DNA from 2 places in the Streptomyces sp. NC-S4 genome. Region 1 is predicted to be linked to the other one. Evidence: riboswitches for the same ligand, from Rfam matches in the RefSeq annotation. Region 1 holds a riboswitch; the other holds the start of a gene.
The links. Region 1 has a riboswitch for S-adenosylmethionine ahead of ACXNSR_RS11570 (aminotransferase class V-fold PLP-dependent enzyme). Riboswitches for the same ligand answer to the same signal wherever they lie in the genome.
Positions count from the first base shown of each region.

Region 2: another riboswitch for S-adenosylmethionine. It lies ahead of thrC (threonine synthase); the one in region 1 lies ahead of ACXNSR_RS11570 (aminotransferase class V-fold PLP-dependent enzyme).

Region 1 is NZ_CM135937.1:2,654,893-2,669,316, forward strand. It holds gene ACXNSR_RS11570 (aminotransferase class V-fold PLP-dependent enzyme) at 169-1,557, opposite strand; SAM riboswitch class IV at 1,780-1,896, opposite strand; gene trpD (anthranilate phosphoribosyltransferase) at 1,993-3,057, opposite strand; gene qcrB (cytochrome bc1 complex cytochrome b subunit) at 3,222-4,847, opposite strand; gene qcrA (cytochrome bc1 complex Rieske iron-sulfur subunit) at 4,844-5,899, opposite strand; gene qcrC (cytochrome bc1 complex diheme cytochrome c subunit) at 5,896-6,705, opposite strand; gene ctaE (aa3-type cytochrome oxidase subunit III) at 6,782-7,402, opposite strand; gene ACXNSR_RS11600 (hypothetical protein) at 7,602-8,003, shown strand; gene ACXNSR_RS11605 (L,D-transpeptidase) at 8,112-9,359, opposite strand; gene ACXNSR_RS11610 (cytochrome c oxidase subunit 4) at 9,485-9,883, opposite strand; gene ctaD (aa3-type cytochrome oxidase subunit I) at 9,880-11,610, opposite strand; gene ctaC (aa3-type cytochrome oxidase subunit II) at 11,607-12,581, opposite strand; gene ACXNSR_RS11625 (aminotransferase class V-fold PLP-dependent enzyme) at 12,864-14,243, shown strand.
Region 2 is NZ_CM135937.1:3,973,729-3,988,152, reverse strand. It holds gene ACXNSR_RS17530 (1-phosphofructokinase family hexose kinase) at 1-78, opposite strand, end outside; gene nagA (N-acetylglucosamine-6-phosphate deacetylase) at 191-1,342, opposite strand; gene ACXNSR_RS17520 (ROK family protein) at 1,342-2,274, opposite strand; gene ACXNSR_RS17515 (extracellular solute-binding protein) at 2,451-3,749, shown strand; gene ACXNSR_RS17510 (DUF3263 domain-containing protein) at 3,797-4,033, shown strand; gene otsB (trehalose-phosphatase) at 4,073-4,921, shown strand; gene ACXNSR_RS17500 (alpha,alpha-trehalose-phosphate synthase (UDP-forming)) at 5,056-6,486, opposite strand; gene ACXNSR_RS17495 (glucosyl-3-phosphoglycerate synthase) at 6,533-7,483, opposite strand; SAM riboswitch class I at 7,669-7,826, shown strand; gene thrC (threonine synthase) at 7,844-9,118, shown strand; gene ACXNSR_RS17485 (MoaD/ThiS family protein) at 9,155-9,433, shown strand; gene ACXNSR_RS17480 (cold-shock protein) at 9,820-10,026, shown strand; gene groL (chaperonin GroEL) at 10,405-12,027, shown strand; gene ACXNSR_RS17470 (helix-turn-helix domain-containing protein) at 12,123-12,458, opposite strand; gene ACXNSR_RS17465 (phosphoribosylanthranilate isomerase) at 12,706-13,305, shown strand; gene ACXNSR_RS17460 (SDR family oxidoreductase) at 13,383-14,123, shown strand; gene ACXNSR_RS17455 (outer membrane protein assembly factor BamB family protein) at 14,168-14,424, shown strand, end outside.

The DNA of each region.
Region 1 (14,424 bases):
TGGCCGTCTGGCCGAGACAGGGCCGCGCGCGCCGAGCCGAGGAGACCCTCGTGCGGGGCCCCGCCCCACCCCTCCAAGCCCCGCCGGCGATTGAGGCGCAGCCCCCGCGGGGACAGCCCGCACCACCAACCGCCGAGCACCCCGCAGGGGAAGCGGCGGCGCGCCCCGTCAGACGGCAGGGACGCAGCGGCCTTCCTCCGTGCGGTACTGCCACTTGGCTCCGGAGGTCACCAGTTCCCGCACGGCGCCGAGGAAGCGCTCCACGTGCTCGTCGGGGGTCCCGGCGCCGAAGCTGACGCGGATGGCGTTGAGGGAGCGCTCGCCCGGGGCGGCCTCCGGGGCTCCGCATTCGCCCTGGGCCTGCGGCTCGCTGCCCAGCAGGGTGCGCACCAGCGGGTGGGCGCAGAACAGGCCGTCGCGTACGCCGATCCCGTACTCGGCGGACAGCGCGGCGGCGAAGTGGGAGCTGTTCCAGCCGTCCACCACGAAGGAGATGACGCCGACCCGCGGGGCGTCGTCCCCGAAGAGGGAGAGGATCCGGACCGCCGGGACCTCCGCCAGGCCTTCCCGGACCTTCGCGATGAGCTGCTGCTCGCGGGCGACGAGGTTCTCGAAGCCGGCCTCGGTCAGGGCCTTGCAGGCCGAGGCGATGGAGTAGACACCGATGACGTTCGGGGAGCCGGCCTCGTGGCGGGCGGCGGTGGTGTGCCACTCGACGTCCACGCCGCCGTCCTCGCGCCGGGCCACCTTCCGGGAGGCGCCGCCGCCCGCGAGGTAGGGGTCGGCCTGCTGGAGCCAGTCGGCGCGGCCGGCGAGCACGCCCGAGCCGAAGGGCGCGTAGAGCTTGTGCCCGGAGAAGGCGACCCAGTCGACGTCCAGCTCCTGCACGGAGACGGGGTGGTGCGGGGCCAGTTGGGCGGCGTCCAGCACGATGCGCGCGCCGTGGGCGTGCGCGGCGGCGGCGAGTTCCCTGACCGGCCACAGCTCGCCGGTGACGTTGGAGGCGCCGGTGACGCAGACCAGGGCCGGTCCGTAGGGGTCGCGGTCGGCGAGGGCCCGCTCCAGGGTGGCGACGGCCTCGGCCGGGGTGCGCGGGGCGTTGAGGTAGGTGACGTGGGCGTTCGTCCACGGCAGCAGCGAGGCGTGGTGCTCGGTCTCGAAGACGAACACCTGGCAGTCGGCGGGGAGTACGGCGGCGAGCAGGTTCAGCGAGTCGGTGGTGGACCGGGTGAAGACGACCTGGTCGGTGGGGCGGCAGTCGAGGAACTCGGCGACGGTGACCCGGCTCTGCTCGAAGAGGTCGGTGGAGAGCTGCGAGAGGTATCCCGCGCCGCGGTGCACGCTGCCGTAGTACGGGGCGTACGCGGCCACGTCGTCCCAGACGCGCTGCAGGGCGGGGGCGCTGGCCGCGTAGTCGAGGGCCGCGTAGGTGACCTCGCCGCCGGTGACGAGCGGGACGGTGACGTCCCGGCCGAGGACCGCGAGCGGCTCGGCACAGGCGGGGTCGGCGGTGGCTGCGGCGGCGGTGGCGACGGCGGCGTTCAGGGATGCGGACATGGCGGTATCTCCCGGCAGGCAGGGCTGAATGGCTTCGGTGTGCCCGTACGCGGGTACGGCTCTGCGGCCGTCCGGGGTACGGGAGAGTCCTCGGACGCGCTGGGCGGGGGTACACGGAAGCGACCCTGGTCCGAGGGTTGAAGTGGGGGCGGAGTCGCCCTATCGCATTCGCTTGCTCACGGAAAAAGCTCCTCGAGAAGACCAGGACCCCTGGTGTCGAGGGATCCGCGCTTGCCGTAGGCCTTGCTGCCTACGACCTGGTCATCACCCGGGGCACCCCGCCACGGAAGGAGGGTTGCCGGACAGCAAGCCGGGGCCTAAACGCTGTCACTCGTGACCTGGTCAGCATCCTGCCACATGATCGCGCGTACGCAAGACCCCGGTCCGCATGGTGGACCGGGGTCGTCGTCCTCGCGCCGTTTCGGCCCAGACCGTCTAGGCGTTGCTGGCCGTCACCCAGCGCTCCAGGGCGGCTCGGGCCGCACCCGAGTCGATGGACTGCGCCGCCCGGGCGATACCGGCCGTGATCTGCTCTTCCAGGGTGCCCGGGCCCGGGTCGAGGGCGACCAGGGCCGCCGCCGAGTTCAGCAGGACGGCGTCGCGGACCGGGCCGGTCTCGCCGGCCAGCAGGCGGCGGGCCACGTCCGCGTTGTACGAGGGGTCCCCGCCGGCCAGGGCGGAGACGTCGACCAGGGAGATGCCCACGTCACGGGGGTCGAAGGCCTGCTCGGAGACCTTGCCGTCGCGGACCCACCAGACGCGCGAGGTCGACGTCGTGGTCAGTTCGTCCAGGCCGTCGTCACCGCGGAAGACCAGCGCGGACGAGCCGCGCTCGGCGAGCACGCCCGCGATGATCGGGGCCATCCGGGGATCGGCCACGCCGGTCGCCTGGGCGCGTACCCGGGCCGGGTTGGTCAGGGGGCCCAGCGCGTTGAAGAAGGTCCGGATGCCCAGTTCCTTGCGGGCCGCGGCCACATGGCGCAGTGCCGGGTGGAACTTCACGGCGAAGCAGAAGGTGATGCCGGCCTGCTCGGCGACCTCCACGACCCGTTCCCGGCTCAGGTGGAGGTTCACCCCGAGCTTCTCCAGGACGTCCGAGGAGCCGCTCGCGGAGGACGCGGCCCGGTTGCCGTGCTTGACGACCTTGGCGCCGGTCCCGGCCACCACGACGGCCGACATCGTGGAGATGTTCACCGTTTTGGCCCCGTCGCCGCCGGTGCCGACGATGTCCACCGTGCGGCCCGGCACCTCGATGAGGTTGGCGTGCGCGTACATCGCCCGTACGAGGCCGTTGATCTCCTCGACCGTTTCCCCCTTGGCCCGCAGCGCGACCGTGAAGCCGGCGATCTGGGCGTCGGTGGCCTCCCCCCGCATGATCCGGTCCATGGCCCAGGCGGTGTCCTCCGCGCGCAGGTCCTGGCCGGTCAGCAGGGCGTCGAGAACGCCCGGCCAGCCACGGGCCGCCACGCTGTCGCCGCCTGCCGGGGTCGCAACGTTCATGGTCCGCTCCTGCTGTCGGTGGAGGATTCCACGTCTGATCGGTCAGGGTTCAGCCTATCCAGCCCCGGTTACGGCAAAGAGCCCCGTCCAGACACTGGACGGGGCTCTCGCCGTGGCGACACCAGGACTGACCGGAATCAGTCCCTCATGCGTTCATGCGGGGATCAGTGGTGGCCGTGGCCGGACTGGATCTCCTTGTACTCCTCCACCGTGGGCTTCGGGATCTGGTTGCCCTCGGCGTAGAAGCCCTTGCTGAGCTTCGCGCGCAGCTTCTCGGTGGCCTTCACCTTGCGCTCGACACCGTTCTCGTCGACCGTCGGGCCGATCTCGACGGGCTTGTACTGCTCGTGCGCGGTGAGGGTGTGCAGCTTGCCCTGCGGGAGCGGCTCGTGGACCTCGACGAACTCACCGTGCGGCAGACGCTTGATGATGCCGGTCTCGCGACCGTGCAGCACCTTGTCGTGGTCCCGGCGCTGGAGGCCGAGGCAGATCCGCTTGGTGACGATGAAGGCGAGGACCGGGACGACGAAGAAGCCGATCCGGACGAACCAGGTGATCGAGTTGATCGACAGGTGGAAGTACTGGGCGAACATGTCGTTGCCGCCGCCGATGAGGAGCACGATGTACTCCGCGATCCAGGCGACACCGAAGGCCGTACGGGTCGGGACGTTGCGCGGGCGGTCCAGGATGTGGTGCTCGCGCTTGTCCCCGGTGACCCAGGACTCGATGAACGGCCAGACGGCGATCGCACCGAGCACCAGCGGGAAGAGCAGCAGCGGGATGAACACGCCCAGGACGAGCGTGTGGCCCCACATGTTGATCTCCCAGCCGGGCATGGCTCGGATCAGGCCTTCCGGCATACCCATGTACCAGTCGGGCTGCGCGCCGGTGGACACGTTGTCCGGGCGGTACGGGCCGAGCGCCCAGATCGGGTTGATCGAGGCGATCGCCGCGACGGCCGCGATGACACCGAAGACCAGGAAGAAGAAGCCTCCGGCCTTGGCCATGTAGACCGGCAGCAGCGGCATGCCGACGACGTTGTTGTTCGTCTTGCCGGGACCCGCGAACTGGGTGTGCTTGTGGTAGAAGACCAGGATCAGGTGGGCCACGAGCAGGCCCATCATGATGCCGGGCAGCAGCAGGATGTGCACCGAGTAGAACCGTGCGACGAAGTCGCCGCCCGGGAACTCCCCGCCGAACAGGAACATCGACAGGTACGTGCCGACGACCGGGACGGACAGGATGGCGCCCTGCATGAAGCGGACACCGGTACCCGAGAGCAGGTCGTCCGGCAGCGAGTAACCGGTGAAGCCGGTGAACATGCCGAGGACCAGCAGCAGGAAGCCGAAGATCCAGTTGACCTCACGCGGCTTGCGGAACGCGCCGGTGAAGAAGACGCGCATCATGTGCACGACCATGGCCGCGACGAAGATCAGCGCCGCCCAGTGGTGGATCTGACGGATCAGCAGGCCACCACGGACGTCGAAGCTGATGTCGAGCGTCGAGGCGAAGGCCTCGGACATCATGACGCCCTGCATCGGCACGTACGAGCCGTGGTACACGACCTCGTTCATGCTCGGGTGGAAGAACAGCGTCAGGTACACACCCGTGAGGATGATGATGATGAAGCTGTAGAGGCAGATCTCACCCAGCATGAAGGACCAGTGGTCCGGGAAGATCTTGCGCATGTTGGCCTTGGCGAGGCTGTAGATGCCCAGGCGGCCGTCCGCCCAGTCAGCTACGCGCTCGCCGGCCGGCGCTTTGCGCTCGTTGTTGACGCTGGTGCTCATCCGCGCTCCCAGAATGCAGGACCGACGGGCTCTTCGAAGTCGCCGAGCGCTTCGAGGAAGCCTTCGTCATTCACGCCGATCCGCAGCTGCGGAAGCGCGTGACCGGCCGGGCCGAAGATGACACGGGCGCCGTCGGAGAGGTCGAAGGTGGACTGGTGGCACGGGCAGAGCACGTGGTGCGTCTGCTGCTCGTACAGGCTGATCGGGCAGCCGACGTGGGTGCAGATCTTGGAGTAGGCCACGATCCCGTCGTGGGACCACTCCAGTTCCTTCTTGTCCTTGATGTCCTCCGGCTGAATGCGGACGATCATCAGGGCGGCCTTGGCGATCTGGACCTGGAAGTCGTGCTGCTCCTCCTCCAGGCCTTCCGGCATGGCGAAGGTGAGCGAACCGACGAGGACGTCCTCGGGACGCAGCGGCTCCATCGTGTTCTGGTTGATGAGCAGCTTGCCCTTGGCCCACAGGGTCTTGCGCAGCTTGTCCTCGGGCAGCGGGCCCAGGTCGCGCATGATCATGACGGCGGACAGCGGCAGCATGGCCAGCGCGCCCAGCATCGTGTTGCGGATCAGGGGACGCCGGGCGATGCCGGACTCGTTCGCGCCGTCGGCGAAGTCCTGCAGGACCTGCGCCTTGACCTCCGGCGGAGCGGCGATCTCGTGGCGCTCGGCGGCGACCTCGACGTCGGACATCAGGGTGCGGGCCCAGTGGACCGCGCCCGCGCCGATGCAGAAGAGGGCCACGCCCAGGGTGATGCCCAGCGAGAAGTTGAGCGCGCTGACCTTCCCGATGGGGAAGATGTAGACGATCTTGTCGACCGGGAAGATCACGTAGGACGCGATGAAGGCGACCGTCGCCAGCATCGACAGCGTGAAGAGCATCGCGACGGTGCGCTCGGAGCGCTTCGCCGCCCGCTCGTCGATGTCCTGGATGCGCGGCTTGTGGACCGGCAGGCCCGGGTCGGCGAACGGGTCGTCCGCGACCGCTACGCCGTGGTGGGCGTCGCCCTGCTCGCTCGGCAGGTGCTTGTCTTCGGGAATCTCTTGGCTACTCATGACTTCTTGGCCTTAGCGGTGTGGGCCGCGACCCAGACGGCGACAGCGATCAACGCACCCAGGGCGAAGATCCAGCCGAACAGACCCTCGGAGACGGGGCCGAGGCCACCGAGCTTCAGGCCGCCGGGGCTGGTCGACTTCTCGCCGTTGACGTTCTCCAGGTACGCGATGATGTCCTTCTTCTGCTTCTCCGGCATGGTGCTGTCGGGGAAGGAGGGCATGTTCTGCGGGCCGGTCTGCATGGCCTCGTAGATGTGCTTCGGCGAGACGTCCTCAAGGTTGGGGGCGTACTTGCCGTTCGTCAGCGCGCCGCCTTCGCCGGTGAAGTTGTGGCACTGCGCGCAGTTGTTGCGGAAGAGCTCACCACCGTTGGCGATGTCGGCGCCCGCCGGGTCGTACTGCTTCGCGGTCGGCGTGATCGGACCGGCACCGAGGGACGCGATGTACGCGGCCAGCTGGTCGATCTGCGCCTGGTCGTAAATGACGGGCTTCTTCGGCACCTGGGCGCCGGGCTGCTGGGCGGGCATGCGGCCCGTGCTCACCTGGAAGTCGACGGCCGCGGAGCCGACGCCGACCAGGCTCGGGCCGTCAGAGGAACCCTGACCGCCGGTTCCGTGGCAGCTTGCGCAACCCACGGCGTAGAGCTTCTTGCCCTCCTCGATGGCGAGGGACTGGGCGGTTTCATCGGCCTGCGCCTTGCCCGCGGGGGCGAAGGCGGCGTACAGCCCCCCAGTGGCCGCCAGCGCGAGGAGTAGAACGACGACCGCCGCCAGCGGATGGCGTCGTCGTGCGGAGAGCTTTTTCACGGATTACCCCGGTGTCAGGATCTTCTGCGTCGGTGTGTCTGGATGGAGTGCCGGGTCTTGCCCGGTGACGTGTTCGCTACTTGATCAGGTAGATCGTCGCGAAGAGGCCGATCCAGACGACGTCGACGAAGTGCCAGTAGTAGGACACGACGATGGCCGACGTGGCCTGTTCGTGGGTGAACCTCTTGGCCGCGTACGTCCGGCCGAGGACCAGCAGGAAGGCGATGAGACCGCCCGTCACGTGCAGACCGTGGAAGCCGGTGGTCAGGTAGAACACCGAGCCGTAGGGGTCAGACGAGAGGGACAGGCCCTCATGCTTGACCAGCTCGGTGTACTCGAACACCTGGCCGCCAATGAAGATCGCACCCATGACGAACGTGATGATGAACCACGTCCGGAGCTTCTTCACGTCACCGCGCTCGGCGGCGAATACGCCGAGCTGGCAGGTGAGCGAGGAAAGCACCAGGATCGTCGTGTTCGTCGCCGAGAAGGGCAGATTCAGGGCGTCGGCCTGTTCTGTCCAGAACTCGGGACCCATCACGGATCGCAGGGTGAAGTACATCGCGAAGAGGGCCGCGAAGAACATCAGCTCGGAACTCAACCAGATGATGGTTCCGACGCTGACGAGGTTCGGCCGGTTGACCGTCGGGTGCGCGTGCCCGGTATCTACTGTCGTTGCTGTCGCCACGACCGACATTATGTCGGTCGCTTATCCCGCCCTCACCCCGGGGGGTGCCGTTCGGAGTGTCAGGGGCGTGTGCAAGGCCCGAACGGCCCATCAGATGAGCCCTGCGCGCGGTCACCTGCGACATGTTCGAAGCGATGTTGACGGCGCAGCGGGAGGAGTAGCATCCCGCGCAACATCAACGTGATTCACGGCCACGTGGAGGAACGAAATGCGGGCGACTGCGCGGGTTCTGGTCTACAGCGATGACGCGGGCACCCGGGAGCAGGTGCGGCTGGCGGCAGGACGCAGGCCCGCCGCGGACCTGCCGCCGGTGGAGTTCCTGGAGTGCGCGACGCTGCCGGCGGTCCTGACGGAGCTGGACGCGGGCGGTGTCGACGTGTGCGTGCTGGACGGCGAGGCGGTTCCGGCCGGGGGCATGGGGGTGTGCCGGCAGATCAAGGACGAGATCTTCCGGTGTCCGCCGGTGCTGCTGCTGATGGGGCGCCCCCAGGACGCCTGGCTGGCCACGTGGAGCCGCGCGGACGCCGCCGTGACCCTTCCGGTGGACCCGGTGGAGTTCGCGGACACCCTGGCGGGCCTCCTGAGGACCCGTCTGTCCCTGGACGCCTGATACACCCCCTCAGGGGCCCCTGTGGGCCTCTGAGGGAGCCGTACGGGTGAACGGGCCGGTAACTTCCCCTCCCCCCGGACGCCGTCCGGAGGGAGGGACCGGCACCGGCTAGACGGTGGGGCGCAGGCGGGCCTGGTCGACCGGGCTGCGGCCTTCCTGGGTGCCCTTGAGCAGGGCGCTGCCCTGGCGCCAGTCCTTCCAGTCCATGTTCCAGTCGCCGAAGCCGTTGCCGAAGACGTCCATGTCGTCGCCGATGCTGTTGATCACCTGGACGATGTCGCCCTCGGTGATGTTCTCGTAGAACCAGGCGGCGTTGCCGGTGCTCATGCCCGTGCAGCCGTGGCTGACGTTCTCGTAGCCCTGGGAGCCGACGGACCACGGCGCGGCGTGGACGTATTCACCACTCCAGGTGACGCGGGTGGCGTAGTAGACGGGCAGGTTGTAGTACTCGCTGCCGCCGATGCCGACGGTGTCACCGCGCATCTGTACGAAGTACTGCTTGCCCAGCACCACCTTGATGCCGTTGCGGGTGGAGAAGCCGGGCTTGCCGGTGGTCACCGGGATGGTGTTGATCACTTCTCCGTTGCGCTTGAACGTGAGGTAGTGCGAGGAGGCGTCGGTGGTGACCTCGACCCGGTCCCCGATCTCCAGCTTCAGCGGCTTGGCGACGGCGCCGTGGAGCTCGTCGGTGATCCTGACGCCTTCCAGGTTGCTCCGTACGGAGACGGCGGAGTTGGCGGGCCAGTAGTCCTTGGGCCGGTAGTGGAGGTTCTTGTCGTCCACCCAGTGCCAGGCGCCCTCGACGCCGGGCGGGGCGTCGACGACGAGGCCCCGTTCCACGATGGCGCGGGCGGCCTTGTCCTTGACCGGCTCGCTGAGTTCGGCGGTGATGGGCTGCCCGACGCCGTACTTGCCCTCGTCCGGACCGAATTCGACCTTCAGGATCCCCTTGGACGGGGTGGTGTCGAAGGTGAGCGTGCGCTGGCCGGGGGCGCCCCGCTCGTCCTCGGTGCTCACGATGACCGTGTAGCGGACGCCTGAGGCCATCGGGGTCGTGCTGTGCCAGCGGTCCCCCTTGGCGCTCAGTTCGCCCGCCAGGCGGCGGCCGTGGGTGTCCACGGCCAGCACATCGGTGATCCGGCCGCCGCTGCTCTTGGCGGTGATTTCGAGGGGCCGGTCGGGGTTCACGGGGCGCTTGCCGGCGCTCTGGTTGAAGGCGACCTGATCGCCCGCGTCGTACGGGCGGGCTGACAGCGGGTTCTTGTCGCCGGACCCGCATGCGGTGGCGCCGGCCCCGAGGGACGCGACCAGCAGGGAGCAGCTGAGTACCGTCCAAAGACGCGGTGAGTGCTTCATGGAGCCAACGCTATGAAGATATGACAAATCCGGCGCGCGGGGTGACTGCAAACGAGGGGCCCGGGCTCCTCCCGAAGGAGGGGCCCGGGCCCCTGGTGCTCCGCGGCGGGGCCGCGAAGGTGCTGCTACTGGTTCTGGTTCTCACCGCGGTAGTACTCGTACACCCAGCCCCACAGGCCGATCATGATGATCGGGGCCGAGAAGTACATGAGCCACCAGCCGAAGACGACGCCCAGGAAGGCGAGCGCACCGCCGATGCCCAGCGAGAGCGGCTGCCAGCTGTGCGGGGAGAAGAACCCCAGCTCGCCCGCCTCGTCGGCGACGTCGGCCTCCAGGTTGTCCTGGGCCATCTCGTCGACACGCTTGGCCGTGAAGGCCAGGTAGTAGCCGATCATGACGCTCAGGCCGAAGGCCAGGAAGAGCGCGGTGGTACCGACGGGCTCCTTCGACCACACGCCGTACACGACGGCCATGATCAGGATGAAGAAGGAGAGCCAGAGGAACATCTTGCCCTGGATCTTCACTTGTCGGCCTCCTTGCCGCCGGTGACGGCCTTGGCGGCGACGCTGTGGTCCTCGAGGTGGTCGAGGGCCGCGATCTCAGGGTGGTGCAGGTCGAACGCCGGGGATTCGGAACGGATCCGCGGCAGGGTGAGGAAGTTGTGCCGCGGCGGCGGGCAGGACGTCGCCCACTCGAGCGAACGGCCGTAACCCCACGGGTCGTCGACCTCGACCTTCTTGCCGTACTTGGCCGTCTTCCAGACGTTGTACATGAACGGCAGCATCGACAGGCCGAGCACGAACGAGCTGATCGTCGAGATCGTGTTCAGCGCGGTGAAACCGTCGGCGGCGAGGTAGTCCGCGTAACGACGCGGCATGCCCTCGGCACCCAGCCAGTGCTGCACCAGGAAGGTGCCGTGGAAGCCGATGAACAGCGTCCAGAACGTCATCTTGCCGAGGCGCTCGTCCAGCATCTTGCCCGTGAACTTCGGCCACCAGAAGTGGAAGCCGGCGAACATCGCGAACACCACGGTGCCGAAGACGACGTAGTGGAAGTGCGCGACGACGAAGTACGAGTCGGAGACGTGGAAGTCCATCGGGGGCGACGCCAGGATGACGCCGGTCAGACCACCGAAGGTGAAGGTGACCAGGAAGCCGATCGTCCAGAGCATCGGGGTCTCGAAGGACAGCGAGCCCTTCCACATGGTGCCGATCCAGTTGAAGAACTTCACACCGGTCGGTACCGCGATCAGGAAGGTCATGAAGGAGAAGAACGGCAGCAGCACACCACCGGTGACGTACATGTGGTGGGCCCACACGGTCACGGAGAGGCCGGCGATCGCGATCGTCGCGGCGATCAGGCCGATGTAGCCGAACATCGGCTTACGGCTGAAGACCGGGATGATCTCGGAAACGATTCCGAAGAACGGCAGCGCGATGATGTACACCTCTGGGTGCCCGAAGAACCAGAAGAGGTGTTGCCATAGCAAGGCTCCACCGTTCGAGGCATCGAACACGTGCGAACCGAACTTGCGGTCGGCCTCCAGCGCGAAGAGCGCGGCGGCCAGCACCGGGAAGGCGAGCAGGACCAGAACACCGGTCAGCAGCACGTTCCAGGTGAAGATCGGCATGCGGAACATCGTCATGCCGGGTGCGCGCATGCAGATGATCGTGGTGATGAAGTTGACTGAGCCGAGGATGGTTCCGAAGCCGGAGAAGGCCAGACCCATGATCCACATGTCGGCGCCGATGCCCGGCGAACGGACCGCGTCCGACAGTGGGGAGTAGGCGAACCAGCCGAAGTCGGCGGCGCCGTTCGGCGTGACGAAGCCGGCCACCGCGATGGTCGAGCCGAAGAGGTACAGCCAGTACGCGAACATGTTCAGCCGCGGGAACGCCACGTCGGGCGCGCCGATCTGCAGCGGCATGATCCAGTTGGCGAAGCCCGCGAAGAGCGGGGTGGCGAACATCAGCAGCATGATCGTGCCATGCATGGTGAACGCCTGGTTGAACTGCTCGTTCGACATGATCTGCGTGCCCGGACGGGCCAGCTCGGCGCGCATGAAGAGCGCCAGCAGACCGCCGATGATGAAGAACACGAACGACGTGACCAGGTACATCGTACCGATGGTCTTGTGGTCGGTCGTGGTCAGCCACTTCACGACCACGTTGCCCGGCTGCTTGCGCCGCACCGGCAGCTCGTTCTCATACGAGTCGGCGGCGGCACCCTGGGATTCGTTGAGGATGCTCACAGTTTGTTCACTTCCGCATTCCGGGCCGGGTCGGTCTGCTGGATACCGGCCGGGAGGTAGCCGGTCTGACCCTTCTCCGCCAGATCCTTCAGGTACGCCCGGTACTCCTCGGGGGAGACGACCTTGACGTTGAAGAGCATCCGGGAGTGGTCAACGCCGCAGAGCTCGGCGCACTTGCCCATGAAGGTGCCGTATTCGGACGGGGTGACCTCGAAGACGTTGGTGTGGCCCGGAATGACGTCCTGCTTGAACAGGAACGGGACCACCCAGAAGGAGTGGATCACGTCGTTCGACGACAGGATGAAACGGACCTTCTCGCCCTTGGGGAGGACCAGGGTCGGACCCGGGTTGCCCGTCTGGGGGTTCCGGTCGTTCGGGACACCCTTCTGGTAGACGCCCTCGGCGCCCGCCGGGAAGTCCTTGGTGAAGCGGTCCGGGATGGAGGCAAGCTCCTTGGGGACCGCGCCCGCCTTCGGGGTCGCAGCGTCGCCGTCGACGTTCTCGATGTAGTTGAAGCCCCAGCTCCACTGGAAGCCGATCACGTTGATCGTGTGCGGCGGCTTCGGGGTGAGGGCCAGGAGCTTCGACTCGTCACGAGCGGTGAAGTAGAAGAGCACCGAGACGATGATGAGCGGGACCACGGTGTACAGCGCCTCGATGGGCATGTTGTACCGGGTCTGCGCGGGGACCTCGATCTTCGTCCGGCTGCGCCGGTGGAAGATGACGCTCCAGATGATCAGGCCCCACACGAGGATGCCCGTGACCAGCGCGGCCGCCCAGGATCCCTGCCACAGGGAGAGGATGCGCGGCGCCTCCTCGGTTACCGGAGTCGGCATTCCGAGGCGGGGGAAGTCTTTCCATGTATACGAGCAACCAGTGGCGGTCGCCAGGACCACGCCCGCAGTCAGCGCCTGCAGCAGCTTCCGCCGCATCGGGCGCCGCGGCGAGCGGTCGGAGCCGTAGGGACTCACGTAGCGCCTTCCCGAGAGTCTCGGCCCGCGCGGCCGGCCGCGGCCGTGTTCGGGTCGGTCGCCGGCCCTGACGCAGGCAGGGGTTTGGATGTTTATGCGGACCAAACCCTACTGGACGCTATTTGGGGTCGCGCGGGGAGGGTGCCCAACGCGCCGCTACTGCCCCCGAAGGGATGGATCCGCCGTCCGGGGGACGGCGCGAATGGCCCTGAATGGCGGGCTCCGGAGCACATCTGACGCCCCCTGACCTCGAACGCTCCGGGCTGGAGCTAGCGTGGCCGGATGCCGTACTTCGACAGCGCGTCCGCCGCTCCCCTGCACCCCGTGGCCCGCCAGGCGCTGCAGGCCTCCCTGGACGAGGGCTGGGCCGATCCGGCCCGGCTCTACCGGGAGGGCAGGCGCGCCCGGCTGTTGCTGGACGCGGCGCGGGAGGCCGCCGCGGAGGCGGTGGGATGCCGGGCCGACGAGCTCGTGTTCACTCCTTCGGGGACGCACGCGGTTCACACGGGGGTGGCGGGGGTCCTCGCCGGGCGCCGACGCGTCGGAGCTCATCTGGTCGTATCGGCGGTCGAACACAGTTCGGTATTGCACGCGGCCGAGGTGCACGGGGCGCGCGGCGGGACGGTGACCGAGGTCCCGGTGGACCGGTGGGGTGCGGTGACGCCCGCCGGCTACGCGCAGGCGCTCGTCCCGGAGAGCGCCCTCGCCTGCCTCCAGTCGGCCAACCACGAGGTGGGCACGGTCCAGCCGGTGGCGGAGGTGGCCGAGATCTGCGGGGCGGCCGGGGTGCCGCTGCTGGTGGACGCGGCCCAGTCGCTGGGCTGGGGTCCGGTGGAGGGCGCCTGGTCCGTGCTGACGGCGAGCGCGCACAAATGGGGCGGCCCGCCCGGGGTCGGCCTGCTGGCGGTCCGCAAGGGCGTGCGCTTCTCGCCCCAAGGACCCGCGGACGAGCGGGAGTCGGGGCGCTCCCCCGGTTTCACGAACCTGCCCGCGATCGTCGCCGCGGCGGCCTCCCTGCGGGCCGTACGGGCCGAGGCGGACGCGGAGGCGGCCCGGCTGCGGGTCCTGGTGGACCGCATCCGGCGGCGGGTGGTGCGGCTGGTCCCGGACGTGGAGGTGGTGGGCGATCCGGAGCGGCGGCTGCCGCACCTGGTCACCTTCTCCTGCCTGTACGTCGACGGGGAGACGCTGCTGCACGAGCTGGACCGGGCCGGTTTCTCGGTCTCCTCCGGCTCCTCGTGCACGAGCTCCACGCTGACCCCCAGTCACGTGCTGCGGGCGATGGGCGTGCTGTCGGAGGGGAACGTACGGGTGTCCCTGCCGCCGGGGACCCCGGCGGAGGAGGTCAACGCGTTCCTGGAGGCGCTGCCGCGCGCGGTGGCGGACGTACGGGACCGGCTCGGCGTGTCGGAGCCCCCGGCGGTGGCGCCGGTGGCGGACTCGCTGGAGCTGGACGCGCTGGGGCTGCGGTGTCCGCAGCCGGTGATCGAGCTGGCCCGCGCCATCGTGACGGTCCCGGTGGGCGGGACCGTCACGGTCGTCTCCGACGACGAGGTGGCCCGGCTGGACATCCCGGCGTGGTGCGCGATGCGGGGGCACACCTATGTGGGCGAGACCCCGCGCGAAACCGGCACGGCCTACACGGTCCGCCGAGCCCTGTGACCGGGCCCGCACCCATCCGGCTTCGCCGGGCGAGTTTCAGCCCCTCCGGCTGCGCCGGGCACGCCTCCGCCTCGGCCGGGCAATCCCAGCCTCGTCGGCCAACCCGGCTCCGCCGACCAATCCAGCCCGGCCGGAGCCGAACCCAGCCCCTCCGGCGTTTGAGGAGCGGGGTCTGGGGCGG
Region 2 (14,424 bases), 1.3 Mb from region 1:
GTGCGCGGCGTGCGGGAGCAGCCGCGGCACTCGGTACGTGACGTCGAGCGCGGTGTTGAGCGTCACGGTAAGGATCATCGGCACTCCCGGGTCTGATGCTGCCGGGATCATGCCAAACACAGGGCGGTCGGCCCAGTCCCGGGGCCGACCGTTTTCCCTCCGTGCGGCCGCCCGGCCGTCAGATCGGCGGTCAGGAGGCCGGGCTGACGATCCATTCGCCGCGGCGCATGACTCCCTTGATGTCGAACGCGGCGTCCAGCACGACGAGGTCCGCGTACTTGCCGGGCTCCAGCGAGCCGATCTCGTCGTACAGGCCGATCAGTTTGGCCGGGTTGGCGGAGATCGCCTGGACCACGGACTCCACCGGCAGCTTGTCGAGGGTCACCGAGCGCTTGAAGGCGGTGTCCAGGGTCAGTGTCGAGCCGGCGATGGAGCCGCCCTCCACCAGCCGTGCCACGCCGTGCTTGACCTCGACCTCCAGCGGGCCGAGGTGGTAGGTCCCGTCGCCGAAGCCGGCCGCGTCCATCGCGTCGGTGATCAGCGCGACGCGGTGGGCGCCCGCGTGGTGGAAGGCCAGTTCCAGGGCCGCCGGGTGCAGGTGGGTGCCGTCGTTGATGAGCTCGACGGTGATCCGCTCGTCCTCCAGCAGGGCGGCGATCGGGCCGGGTTCGCGGTGGGCGAGGGGCGGCATCGCGTTGAAGAGGTGGGTGGCCACGGTCGCGCCCGCGTCGATGGCGGCGCGCGTCTGCTCGTACGTGGCGTCCGTGTGGCCGATCGCCGCGACGACCCCGTGTTCGGCGAGCAGCCGTACGGAGTCCAGGCCGCCCGGCAGCTCGGTGGCGAGGGTGAACATGCGGGCGGCGCCGTGCGCGGCGTCGATCAGCTTGCGGACCTCGGCCGGGTCGGGGTCGCGGAGCAGGTCCTCCTTGTGGGCGCCCTTGCGGCAGGGGTTGATGAACGGCCCCTCGAAGTGGATGCCGGCGATCTCGCCCGCTTGGGTCAGCTCGGCGAGCAGCCCGGCGCGGCGGGCCAGTTCGTCGAGGTCCCCGGTGACGGTGGAGGCGACGAGGGTGGTGGTGCCGTGCTCGCGGTGGGTGCGCACGCCCTTGAGGACGTCCTCGGCGGTGCCGGAGGTGAACGAGGCGCCGCCGCCGCCGTGGTTGTGGATGTCGACGAAGCCGGGGACGATCCAGTGCCCGCTCAGGTCGACGTTCCGGGCACCCTCGTGGGCGCTGCCGGCGATGCGGTCGCCGTCGACGATGACCCTGCCGTTCGCCACCGTTCCGGTGGGCAGCACCACCCTGGCGCCCGAAAGAACAGTGCTGTGCGCGCTTCCGGACATCAGGCAGGTACCTCCGTGGCGAGTAGGTCCCAGGCGAGCAGCCCTGCGCCCAGGCATCCGGCGGTGTCCCCGAGGGCAGCCGGAACGATGTGGGGGAGCCGCTGGAACGTCACGCGCTCCTCCACGGCCGTCCGTAGTGGGGTGAACAAGGTCTCCCCGGCCTCCGCCAGCCCGCCGCCGATGATCAGCGTGCGCGGGTCCAGCAGGGTGATGGCGGTGACCAGTCCGTCGGCGAGGGCGCCGACGGCGGCCAGCCAGACCTCCCGGGCGCGTGCGTCCCCGGACGCGACGGCCTCGGCGCAGTCCGCGGCGTCGGCCTCCGGGTCGCCGGAGGCGGCCGCCCAGGCGCGGCTGACGGCCGCGGCGGAGGCGAGGGTCTCCAGGCAGCCGTGCTGGCCGCAGCCGCAGGCGGGGCCGCCCGGGCGCACCACGATGTGCCCGATCTCGCCCGCGTAGCCGTGGGCGCCGGCCTCGATGCGGCCGGCGATGCCGATGGCTCCGGCGATGCCGGTGCCGAGCGGGACGAAGAGGAAGCGGTCGGCGCCCCGGCCGGCGCCGATGCGCCCCTCGGCGAGTCCACCCGTGCGCACGTCGTGGCCGAGGGCCACGGGGATGCCGCCGAGGCGGCTGCTGAGCAGGGCGCGCATCGGTACGTCGCGCCAGCCCAGGTTCGCCGCGTAGACGGCGATCCCGTGCTCGGCGTCGACGATGCCCGGGACGGCGACGCCGGCCGCCGAGGCGGGCCGTCCGAAGCGTTCCCGGCCGGTGTCGAGCAGCTCGGCGGCGAACTCCTGGATCGTCTCGACGACGGCGTCGGGGCCCCGCTCGCGGCCGGTGGCCCGGCGTGCTTCATGGAGCAGGGTGCCGTCGTCGGCGACGAGGGCGGCCTTCATCCCGGTGCCGCCCACATCGAGGGCGATGACGTGTTTCACGGGTTTCACAGAGACAGTCTCGCGTGCTCGGCGGGGAAAGGTCTAGTCCAATGGGGGAGATTGTTGAGCGGCCATACAAATTCGGGGCACAGGTCGGGAGCCCGATGTGGACGAGCCGCCAAAGTGGTGTAGACCTTACGTGGATCGTACGTACAAGAAGGGGTGGATGGAGAACTGTGAAGGGCCGTTACCTGAGCCTGGCCGCGTCCGGCGCCGTGCTGTGCCTGACTGCCGTGACGCTGACGGGCTGCGGAGCCCTCGACGGGCTCACCGGAGACAACGAGGTGACCCTGCGGGTCGTGGCGGCCGATTACGGGGACAATCCGCAGAACTCCTCCGAGGCGTACTGGAAGGACCTCGCCACGGGCTTCGAGAAGGCCAACCCGGGCACCAAGGTCGAGGTCAGCGTCTACTCCTGGTCCGAGGTCGACGCCAAGGTCGCCGAGATGGTCAAGGCCGGCAAGGCCCCCGACATAGCCCAGATCGGCGCCTACTCCGACTACGCGGCCGCCGGCAAGCTGTACTCGGCGGAAGAGCTGCTCTCCGTGAAGACCGAGGCCGACTTCCTCGGCCCGCTCGCCGACGCCGGCAAGGTCAAGCAGGTCCAGTACGGCATGCCCTTCGTCTCCAGCACCCGGCTGCTCTTCTACAACGAGAAGCTCCTCGCGGACGCCGGTGTGATCGGCAAGGACGCCAAGGGCTGGCAGCCGAAGAACTGGGCGGACCTCGAAGCCGCCGCCAAGAAGCTCAAGGCCGCGAACGTGCCCACTCCCTTCGCGGTCCCGCTGGGCCGCGAGGAGGCACAGGCCGAGACGATGATGTGGATGCTCGCGGGCGGTGGCGGCTACACCGACAACGAGGAGTCCTACGCGATCGACTCCGCCCCCAACGTCAAGGCGCTGGAGTTCCTGCGGGACAAGATGGTCGGCCAGGGGCTGACCGGCCCCGTGGAGCCCGGCAAGCTGGACCGCCAGGCCGCCTTCGACGGCTTCACCAAGGGCGAGGTCGGCATGCTCAACGGGCACCCGACCCTGCTCAAGCAGGCCGCCGCCAAGGGCGTGAAGTTCGGCATGGTGCCGCTGCCCACCTCCGACGGCAGTGACCAGCCCGCGATGGGCGTCGCGGACTGGATCATGGCCTTCAAGAACGGCCACCGCCAGGAGTCCGGCAAGTTCCTGGACTTCCTGTACCAGCCGAAGAACGTGACGGCCTTCACCGAGAAGTACGACCTGCTGCCCGCCACCACCAGCGGCTACCAGGCCAAGCAGGCCGCCACGGGCGGCTCGGCCGCGCAGCTGAAGCCCTTCCTGACGGCCCTGCCGAACTCCCGGCTGTACCCGGTCGGCAAGAAGTCCTGGGCGGGCGTCAGCGAGGACATCAAGCAGAACATCGGCAAGACCGTCCAGCCGGGCGGACAGCCCGCGAAGGTGCTGGAGCAGATCGCCACGGCCGCCCGGGCGTCGGACCCGCGCTGACCGGTGGCGGCGGGCCAGGTGTCAGAGCGCGGCGTTAATCTGGCGGTATGACGGACGAGGGGCAGCTGACGGCCACGGAGGCCGCGGTGCTCGCGTACGAGGGACGCACCTGGCCCGGGCCCGGAGCCAAGGAACGGGCCATCCGGGAAGGGCTGGGGATGACCCCCGTCCGCTACTACCAGTTGCTCAACGCACTGATGGACGACCCGCGGGCCCTGGCCCACGCCCCGGGCACGGTCAACCGGCTGCGCAGGATCCGCGAGGCCCAGCGAGCCCGGCGATAGCCGTAGCCGTGGCACCGCCCGGCCGTTAGGGTCGTGCGTATGGGGAGTCATCCGCACGACCTGCCGATGCCCGTCACCGCAGCCGGACGCGAGGGACTCGAAGCCCTGCTCCGCGTACCCCGCCGGTCCGTGGTCGCCCTGGACTTCGACGGCACCCTCGCCGACATCGTCCCGGACCCGGACCAGGCCCGAGCCCACCCCGGAGCCGTCCCGGCCCTGTCCGCACTCGCACCCGAGGTCGACTCGGTGGCGGTGATCACCGGCCGGCCGGCCGGTGTCGCCGTCCGATACGGAGGCTTCGCCGGAGTCCCGGGCCTCCAGCACATGGTCGTCCTCGGCCACTACGGAGCCGAACGGTGGGACGCCGTCACCGGCATCGTCCACGCGCCCGCCGAGCACCCCGGCGTGGCGGCGGTCCGGGCGGAGCTGCCGGGGTTCCTGGACTCCATCGGGGCCTGGCGCGGTACCTGGATCGAGGAGAAGGGCCGGGCCCTGGCCGTGCACACCCGCCGGGCGGAGGACCCGGCGGCGGCGTTCGCGGCACTGCGGGAGCCGCTGGCGGAGCTGGCGGCTCGGCACGGGCTGATGGTCGAGCCGGGGCGGGCGGTGCTGGAGCTGAGGCCGCCCGGCATGGACAAGGGCGTCGCCCTGACCGAGTTCCTGGCGGAGCGGGACGCGGAGGCGGTGCTGTACGCGGGCGACGACCTGGGCGACCTGGCGGCGTTCTCGGCGGTCGAGAAGGGCCGGGCCGACGGCCTGCCGGGGCTGCTGGTGTGCAGCGGCTCCGCGGAGGTGCCGGAGCTGGCCGCCCGGGCCGACCTGGTCCTCCCGGGCCCGGGCCCGGTCGCCGCCTTCCTGGCCGCCCTGGCCGAGGCCATCCGCACCTGACCGCCGACTGCTGGGGCTCTGCCCCGAACCCCCGCGCCTCGATCGCCGGCGGGGCTGGATTTTCCAGCCCCTCCGGCGATTGAGGAGCGGGGTCTGGGGCAGAGCCCCAGCAGCGGTGCCGCAGGCGGACGAGGTCAGGCCAGGGCCGCGAGCTGGGCCTCGAACCAGGCCGTCGGGGGGAGGGTCGTCGCGGCAGCGGCGAGGCGTTTGGTGCGCTCCGTGCGCTCGGCGGCCGGCATGGCCAGCGCCGCGTGCAGCGCGTCCGCCGTCTGCGTCACGTCGTACGGGTTCACCGTCAGCGCGTCCTGGCGGAGCTCCTCGTACGCCCCCGCCCCGGTGGACAGCACCAGCACGCACCCCGCCTCCGACACCACCGGGATCTCCTTCGCCACGAGGTTCATCCCGTCCCGCACCGGGTTCACCAGCGCCACGTCCGCCAGCCGGTACGCCGCCAGCGAGCGCTCGAAGTCGTCCTTCACCGACACCAGCACCGGCTGCCAGTCCTCCGTGCCGAACTCCGCGTTGATCTCCGCCGCCAGGTCCTTCACCGACTGCGTGTAGTCCCGGTACCCCGTCAGGTCCTGCCGCGACGGGTACGCCGACGCCAGGTGGACCACCCGGCCACGCCACTGCGGGCGCGTGGTCAGCAGCTCCCGGTAGGCCCACAGGCCGCGCAGGATGTTCTTCGACAGCTCCGTGCGGTCCACACGGACGATCGTGCGCAGGCCGTCGACCTCCGCCCGCAGCTCCGCCAGCTTGGCGTTCACCTCCGGCCGGTGCGCCAGCGCCCGCAGTTCGTCCCCGTCCACGCCCAGCGGGTACGCGCGCACGTGCGTGGTGCGGGTCGGCCACACCGTGTACCGCCGGTGCTCCACCACCGCGCCGTCGCGCACCTCGGAGCGCCCCCACGCGTCGTCGAGCCGCGCCGATCCGAGGAACTCGGCCGCCCAGGCCTCGGTGTGGAAGCCGAGCACGTCCGCGCCGAGCATGCCCCACAGCAGGGTCTCGCGGACCGTGTCGGGCAGCATGGCGAGATAGCCGGGCGCGGCCCACGGGGTGTGCGTGAAGTGCGCGATCCGCAGGTCGGGACGGAGCGTCCGCAGCAGTCCGGGCACCAGGGCCAGGTGGTAGTCCTGGACCAGCACCCGCGCGCCCTGTCCGGCCTCCTCGGCCAGGGCCTCGGCGAAGGCCTGGTTGTAGCGCTCGTACGACTCCCACCGCCGGCGGAAACCGGTGTCGAAGACCGGTTCGCGCGGGATGTCGTACAGGTGGTGATGTGTGAACCACAGCACAGAATTGGCGATTCCGTTGTACGCGTCGTCATACATCGTGGGATCGATATCCAGCATCCGGACGCCCGGCTCGGACACGCCCCGGCGGACCGCCTCCCGGTCCGCGTCCGACAGCGCCGCGCAGATCCACAGCGCCTCCGGCTGCTCGGCGAGGGCCGTGGAGAGTCCGGAGACGAGACCGCCCCCGCCGCGCCGGGCGCTGAGCGTCCCGTCCTCGGCGACGGCGTAGGAGAGGGGGCCGCGGTTCGCGGCGACGAGCACCTGGGAAGCCATGCCGCCAACCTAGCCCGGCCCGCACCCGCTCAAACCGTACGTTCGCTCACGCCACGCGACGCAGCGCGTACTCCTCGATGCCCGCCATCGGCGGCCGCTCCTCGGTGTCCACCGGGTACGTCCGGGGCCGGAAACCCTCCGGCCCGCGCTCGAACTGCGTGAGCTCGGGCCGTACGAGGTGCCCGCGCGACAGCCGTACCTGCGCGGTGCGGTAGATCGCCGCGGCCATCCGGCCCAGCGCCTGCCCGTCCTGGTGGCGGTGGACCCGTACGCCCACGTCCACCTGTGCCAGTGCGTCCAGCCCGACCGTGTGCAGCGCGTCGACCAGCAGGCCCAGCTCGACGCCGTAGCCGACGGGGAACGGCAGCCGCTCCAGCAGGGAGCGGCGTACGGCGTACTCGCCGCCCAGCGGCTGCACGAAGCCGGCCAGCTGCGGCCAGTGGAGGTTGAGGAGCGGGCGGGCGACCAGCTCGGTGACCCGGCCGCCCTGGCCCGGGGCGTCCCCCAGCGGCCGGTCGTACATGGCCTTGACGAACTGCACGTCGGGGTCGGTCAGCAGCGGTCCGACGATGCCGGAGACGAAGGCGGCGGAGAAGTCCCGCAGGTCGGCGTCGACGAAGCAGACGATGTCCCCGTCGGTGGCCAGCAGCGAGCGCCACAGCACCTCGCCCTTGCCGGGCAGTGCCGGGACGCGGGGCAGGATCTCGTCGCGGTGCACCACCCGGGCCCCGGCCTTCGCCGCGGTTTCCGCGGTCCGGTCGGCGGAGCCCGAGTCGATGACGACCAGCTCGTCCACCAGGGGGACCGGCAGTCCCTCGATCAGCTCACGCCGGATGACTTCGACGATCGCGCCGACCGTCGCCTCCTCGTCCAGTGCGGGCAGCACCACGCTGACCGTGGTCCCGGCCGCCCGTTTCCGGTCGAGCAGCTGGTCGAGCGGTCGGTCGGCGGCGGACCAGGAGCGGTCGGCCAGCCATCGCTCCACCTCTTCCAGCACCCTCAGCACTCCCTGCGTGTCGGCGATATTCGCCCTTATGTGATCCATCTCGCGGTTCGGACGCCTGTCTCAACCGCGCGGGCCTTCGGTTACAGTCTTGAACAACGCGAAGGACCACCGCATGCCGGGGGTCCCCGCGCACAAACGCACCGGCGCGCCACAGAGCGCGTGTGCCGGTGCCATACCGCTCATCCAGAGGGGCAGAGGGACACGGCCCGTTGAAGCCCCGGCAACCCTCCAGTCGGTTCTCGCGATCGCGCGTCAGCGCTCGTCAGCGAGGTCCCCGGCTAGGGAAGGTGCCAATTCCGTCTCATGGCGAAGTGCGCCATGGGGAAGATGAGGAGAAAGGGCCTCGCCATCATGGCTGCACAGACTGTCGCCACCTCTGTTGATCTCGGACCTGCCAACGGCCTTTCCTGTCGCGAGTGCGGTACCCGCTTCGAGCTCGGCCCCATCTTCGCGTGCGCCGAGTGCTTCGGACCGCTGGAAGTCGCCTACGACCTGCCGACCGGCGACCCCGAGGCCCTGCGCGCCGCGATCGAGGCCGGCCCCAACAACATCTGGCGCTACGCGCCGCTGCTGCCCGTCCCCGCCGACGTGGCGTCCAAGCCCAGCCTGAACCCCGGCTTCACCAAGCTCGTGGACGCGGCCAACCTGGCCAAGGAACTGGGCATCACCGGCAAGCTCTACGTCAAGGACGACTCCGGCAACCCGACGCACTCCTTCAAGGACCGCGTCGTGGCCATCGCCGTCGAGGCCGCCCGCGCCTTCGGCTTCACCACCCTGTCCTGCTCCTCGACCGGCAACCTGGCCGGCGCCGTCGGCGCCGCGGCCGCCCGGGCCGGCTTCCGCTCCTGCGTGTTCATCCCGCACGACCTGGAGCAGGGCAAGGTCGTCATGGCCGGTGTGTACGGCGGCGACCTGGTCGGCATCGAGGGCAACTACGACGACGTCAACCGCTTCTGTTCCGAGCTCATCGGCGACCCGCTGGGCGAGGGCTGGGGCTTCGTCAACGTGAACCTGCGTCCTTACTACGGCGAGGGCTCCAAGACGCTCGCCTACGAGATCTGCGAGCAGCTCGGCTGGCAGCTGCCCGACCAGATCGTGATCCCGATCGCGTCCGGCTCGCAGCTGACGAAGATCGACAAGGGTCTGCAGGAGCTCATCAAGCTCGGCCTCGTCGAGGACAAGCCGTACAAGATCTTCGGCGCCCAGGCCGAGGGCTGCTCCCCGGTGTCCACCGCCTTCAAGGCCGGGCACGACGTGGTCCGCCCGCAGAAGCCGAACACCATCGCCAAGTCCCTCGCCATCGGCAACCCGGCGGACGGCCCGTACGTCCTGGACATCGCCCGCCGCACCGGCGGCTTCGTCGAGGACGTCACCGACGAGCAGGTCGTCGAGGCCATCAAGATCCTCGCGCAGACCGAGGGCATCTTCGCCGAGACCGCGGGCGGCGTGACCGTCGGCGTGACGAAGAAGCTCATCGAGGGCGGGCAGCTCGACCCGACGCTGACCACCGTCGTCCTCAACACCGGTGACGGCCTCAAGACCCTGGAGGCGGTGGCCGCGGACAGCGGGCAGACCGCCACCATCCGTCCGAGCCTGGACGCGTTCCGCGCCGCCGGCCTCGCCTGATCCTCTTCCTCCTGCACCCGGAAAGGCAGTAGCGCCATGAGCGTCAACGTCCGCATCCCCACCATCCTGCGCACCTACACCGGCGGCGTCGCCGAGGTCCCGGCCGAAGGCGCGACCCTCGCCGAGGTCATCGCGTCCCTGGAGCAGAACCACCCGGGCATCGCCGCGCGCGTCCTGGACGACCAGGGCAAGCTGCGCCGCTTCGTGAACGTCTACGTGAACGACGACGACGTGCGTTTCGAGGGCGGGCTGCAGGCGGCGACGCCGGACGGCGCCGGCGTCTCGATCATCCCGGCCGTCGCCGGCGGTTGCTGAGCATCCGGACCTAAACCGAAATTGCCCCCTCCGCAAAAGCGGAGGGGGCAATTCTGCTTGATTGGGCACGGTAGGGTTGGGGAAGTCCCCTCCGCTGTTTTTGCCCGCCGCATATGAACGGGCCGCCTGAGGGTCGACATCGGGCCAATGTGCGGGTGCGGTATGGGGCTTTGGCGAGATATGTCAGGCCCGAGTTGCCCTGGAGTATGGCAACTTTTCACTCTATTTCAACGTTTCTCGGTGTCCAGAATTCTCATCGGAATGACCTGTTGCAGACCGCATCCGCGCAGATACATTCAGCCTCGGTCGACGCGTTCCGACGCAAGTTCTGACCCGGGATCGTGAAGTGCGTTCCTGCGCAAGGGCCAGTAATAGGGGAGTTAGGCATGGCTCAGGGCACCGTCAAGTGGTTCAACGCGGAGAAGGGCTACGGCTTCATCGCGGTCGACGGTGGTGCGGATGTGTTCGTCCACTACAGCGCCATCCAGATGGACGGGTACCGCACCCTTGAAGAGGGTCAGCGGGTCGAGTTCGAGATCTCGCAGGGCCAGAAGGGTCCGCAGGCGGACATGGTCAAGCTCGCACTCGGCTAGTCCTGGAGCGATCGACCACCGACGCACAGTCTTCAGCGAAGACCTGGAACACCACGAGGGGCCCACATCCTGGACACGGGATGGGGCCCCTCGTGGTGTGCCCGGTAGTAGCAGGGCAACACCTCAAGCCGCTTGCGCCCACCCGTCACCCGACCGCCACCCCTCTTTGGGGCTTCTTCGAAGCCGCTTGCACTCTCGGGGGTCGAGTGCTAATCATTGGCGTTAGCACTCTCCGGTTGAGAGTGCTACTGAACGAGGACCGGGTCGGTGAGGCCCGCAGGGTCCGGCGGGAAGGAACCGCCGGGCACGCAGGCCGTCCGTCGCGGGCGCGGGCGCGGTCCAGGAGCAATCCACCGCTGTCCGGGAGGACCACTTCAGATGGCCAAGATCATTGCGTTCGACGAGGAGGCCCGCCGCGGCCTCGAGCGTGGGATGAACCAGCTCGCCGACGCCGTCAAGGTCACCCTTGGCCCCAAGGGTCGCAACGTCGTCCTTGAGAAGAAGTGGGGCGCCCCCACGATCACCAACGATGGTGTCTCCATCGCCAAGGAGATCGAGCTCGAGGACCCGTACGAGAAGATCGGCGCCGAGCTGGTCAAGGAAGTCGCCAAGAAGACGGACGACGTCGCCGGCGACGGTACGACCACCGCCACCGTCCTGGCCCAGGCGCTCGTCCGCGAGGGTCTGCGCAACGTGGCCGCCGGTGCCAACCCGATGGCCCTCAAGCGCGGTATCGAGAAGGCCGTCGAGGCCGTCTCCGCCGCCCTGCTCGCCCAGGCGAAGGATGTCGAGACCAAGGAGCAGATCGCTTCCACGGCCTCCATCTCCGCCGCCGACACCCAGATCGGCGAGCTCATCGCCGAGGCCATGGACAAGGTCGGCAAGGAAGGCGTCATCACCGTCGAGGAGTCCCAGACCTTCGGTCTGGAGCTGGAGCTCACCGAGGGCATGCGCTTCGACAAGGGCTACATCTCGGCGTACTTCGCCACCGACATGGAGCGTATGGAGTCGGCTCTCGACGACCCGTACATCCTGATCGTCAACTCCAAGATCGGCTCGGTCAAGGACCTGCTGCCGCTCCTGGAGAAGGTCATGCAGTCCGGCAAGCCGCTGCTGATCATCGCCGAGGACGTCGAGGGCGAGGCGCTCTCCACCCTGGTCGTCAACAAGATCCGTGGCACCTTCAAGTCCGTCGCCGTCAAGGCCCCGGGCTTCGGTGACCGCCGCAAGGCCATGCTCGGTGACATCGCCATCCTCACGGGCGGCACGGTCATCTCCGAGGAGGTCGGCCTCAAGCTGGAGAACGCCGGTCTCGACCTGCTCGGCCGCGCCCGCAAGGTCGTCATCACCAAGGACGAGACCACCATCGTCGACGGTGCCGGTGACAGCGACCAGGTCGCCGGTCGCGTGAACCAGATCCGTGCCGAGATCGAGAACTCCGACTCGGACTACGACCGCGAGAAGCTCCAGGAGCGCCTCGCGAAGCTGGCCGGCGGCGTGGCCGTCATCAAGGCCGGTGCCGCGACCGAGGTCGAGCTCAAGGAGCGCAAGCACCGCATCGAGGACGCCGTTCGCAACGCGAAGGCGGCCGTCGAGGAGGGCATCGTCGCCGGTGGTGGCGTGGCCCTGCTGCAGGCCTCCGCGGTCTTCGAGAAGCTGGAGCTCGAGGGTGACGAGGCGACCGGCGCCAACGCCGTGAAGCTCGCCCTGGAGGCCCCGCTCAAGCAGATCGCCGTCAACGGTGGTCTCGAGGGTGGCGTCGTCGTCGAGAAGGTGCGCAACCTGCCGATCGGTCACGGCCTGAACGCCGCGTCCGGCGAGTACGTCGACATGATCGCCGAGGGCATCATCGACCCGGCGAAGGTCACGCGCTCCGCGCTGCAGAACGCCGCGTCGATCGCCGCGCTGTTCCTGACGACCGAGGCCGTCATCGCCGACAAGCCCGAGAAGGCCGGTGCCCCCGCGGGCGGCGGCATGCCGGGCGGTGACATGGACTTCTGATCGACCCCGGCTCCGGCCACGGTTGATCGGCTGTTCTCGAACGAGGGCGGCACCCCCACGGGGGTGCCGCCCTCGGGCGTTTCCCGGCCGAGCCCTCAGGCGGCGGGGTGAGCGGTGAAGGTGACCTCTTCGCGGTCCTCGTCGAGGGCGATGGTCAGACCCGCGTCCAAGGCGTGTGCGAGGCGGCGCAGCAGTGGCAGCGTGGGCACCGCGTCGGCGCCTTCCACCCGGGAGGCCTTCGCCTGCGTGAGCCCGGCCCGCTCGGCCAACTGGGCCTGGGACAGACCCAGCGCCTTGCGCCGCTCGTAGACGGCCTTGGCGAAGGCCATGGCCAGCCGGATCTCGGCTCGTTCCGCCCGCACCTCGGCCGACTCGGCATACCCCTGTGCGGCTGTCTTCTCACGGGTCAGCTTCCAGCGGGTGTGGTTCACGACGGGCTCCTTCCGTCCGGGCCGGTGGCGTCGACGTCGAAGCCGAACGGCTCCGGGACGTGCAGCGGCTCGCGGAGACCGGCCTTGAAGCCTTTCGGCGTGTCCATCTCCTCGACGGTGTTCAGGAGCCGGGCGGCTGTTGTGCCGTGGGTGCGTGCCTCGTCCCAGGCTGGCGACGGCGGGGCGGCCGTGCCCGGCTTGTGGGACGTGCCACCCGTGGGTGCGGCGGGTTTGGTTGACTGGTCGCATGAGCGATCTCTTCGTCAAGATCTGCGGGCTCAGGACCGCGCAGGACGTCGACGTGGCCGTGGCCGCCGGGGCGGACGCCGTCGGGTTCGTCTTCGCGCCCGGGAGTCCGCGGACCGTGGACGCCGCCACCGCGCGGGAGCTCGCCGCTCGGGTGCCGGAGGGCGTGCTCACCGTCGGGGTGTTCCGGGGTCAGGCCGTGGCGGAGGTGCGCCGGTTCGCCGAGGAGAGCGGTGTGCGGGGCGTGCAGCTGCACGGCGAGGAGGGGCCCGGGGACTTCGCGGCGCTGCGCGCCGAGGGCCGGACCCTGCTGCGGGCCACCGCCGAGCGTGTGGAGCGCTGTGGTGAGTACGGCGAGGACCTGCTGCTGCTGGACGCGCCCGACCCGGGTTCCGGCAAGCCGTGGAACTGGGGCGCGGCGGACTTCACCGCGCCCGAGGGGCGCTGGCTGCTCGCCGGCGGGCTGAACCCGGGCAACGTGCGGGAGGCGCTCGCGGCCACCGGGGCGTGGGGCGTGGACGTGTCCAGCGGGGTGGAGCGGGAGCGCGGCGTGAAGGACCCCGCGCTGATCCGGGCCTTCATCGCGGCGGCCCGCGCCTAGTTTTTTGTAGCGACCGTTACGGAAGTCGTGCTACGTTCATTCTGTAGTGATCGTTAAGGAAATTAGGGGGATTCGTCATGAGCAAGAACGCGCTGGTCACGGGCGGCAGCAGGGGCATCGGGCGGGCCATCGCCGAGCGGCTCGCCGCCGACGGCGTCACGGTCGTGCTCACGTACGCGAGCGACGCGGAGGCCGCCCGCGAGACCGTCGAGCGGATCGCGAAGGACGGCGGCCGGGCCTTCGCCCTCCGGGCCGAGCTCGGCAGCTCCGGCTCCGCCGCCGCGCTCTGGGCGGCGTACGACGAACTGGGGCTGGGCGGGGTCGACATCATCGTCAACAACGCGGGCATCGGACTGCCCATTCCGCTGGGCGAGATCACCGAGGAGGACTTCGACCGGGTCTTCGCGGTGAACGTCCGGGCACCGTTCTTCGTCGTCCAGGAGGCCCTCGGGCGGCTGCGCGACGGAGGCCGCATCGTCAACATCTCCAGCGGCGCCGCCCGCATCGCGATGCCCGAGATCCTCGCCTACGGGGCCACCAAGGGGGCGCTCGACACCCTGACCTTGAACCTCGCCAAGGCCCTCGGCGCGCGCGGGATCACCGTGAACTCGGTCGCCCCCGGCATCGTCGACACCGACGTCAACGCCGGCTGGCTGCGCGGCAACGCCGAGGCCGAGGCGCACGCCGCCTCCCTCTCCGCGCTCGGCCGGGTCGGCCGCCCCGACGACATCGCGGACGTCGTCGGCTTCCTCGCCTCCGACGCCGCGCGCTGGGTGACCGGGCGCGTGGTCGACGCCACCGGAGGCTCCGCGCTCTGAGCCGAAGGCCCCCGGTTAGGCTGCGGCCGAGGGGGATCATGGACATGGAACGACCGCGGCCCGTACGGCTCATGGGACACGTCGCGCGGGCCGCCGCCGCCGCGTTCGCGGCGGTGGCGGCCCTGTACCTGGTCCTCCTGGTGAAGCTGGTGCTCACCAGCGGGCCCGGCCGCATCTGCGGGATCGACAGCTGCCCGCGCGGCACGACCGCCCTCGCGCTCCTCGCCCCGCTGTGCGCCGCCGCCGCGTGGCTGCTGTGGCGCATACCGGGGAGGCGCGGCCACGGCCGCGCCCCGGTGCG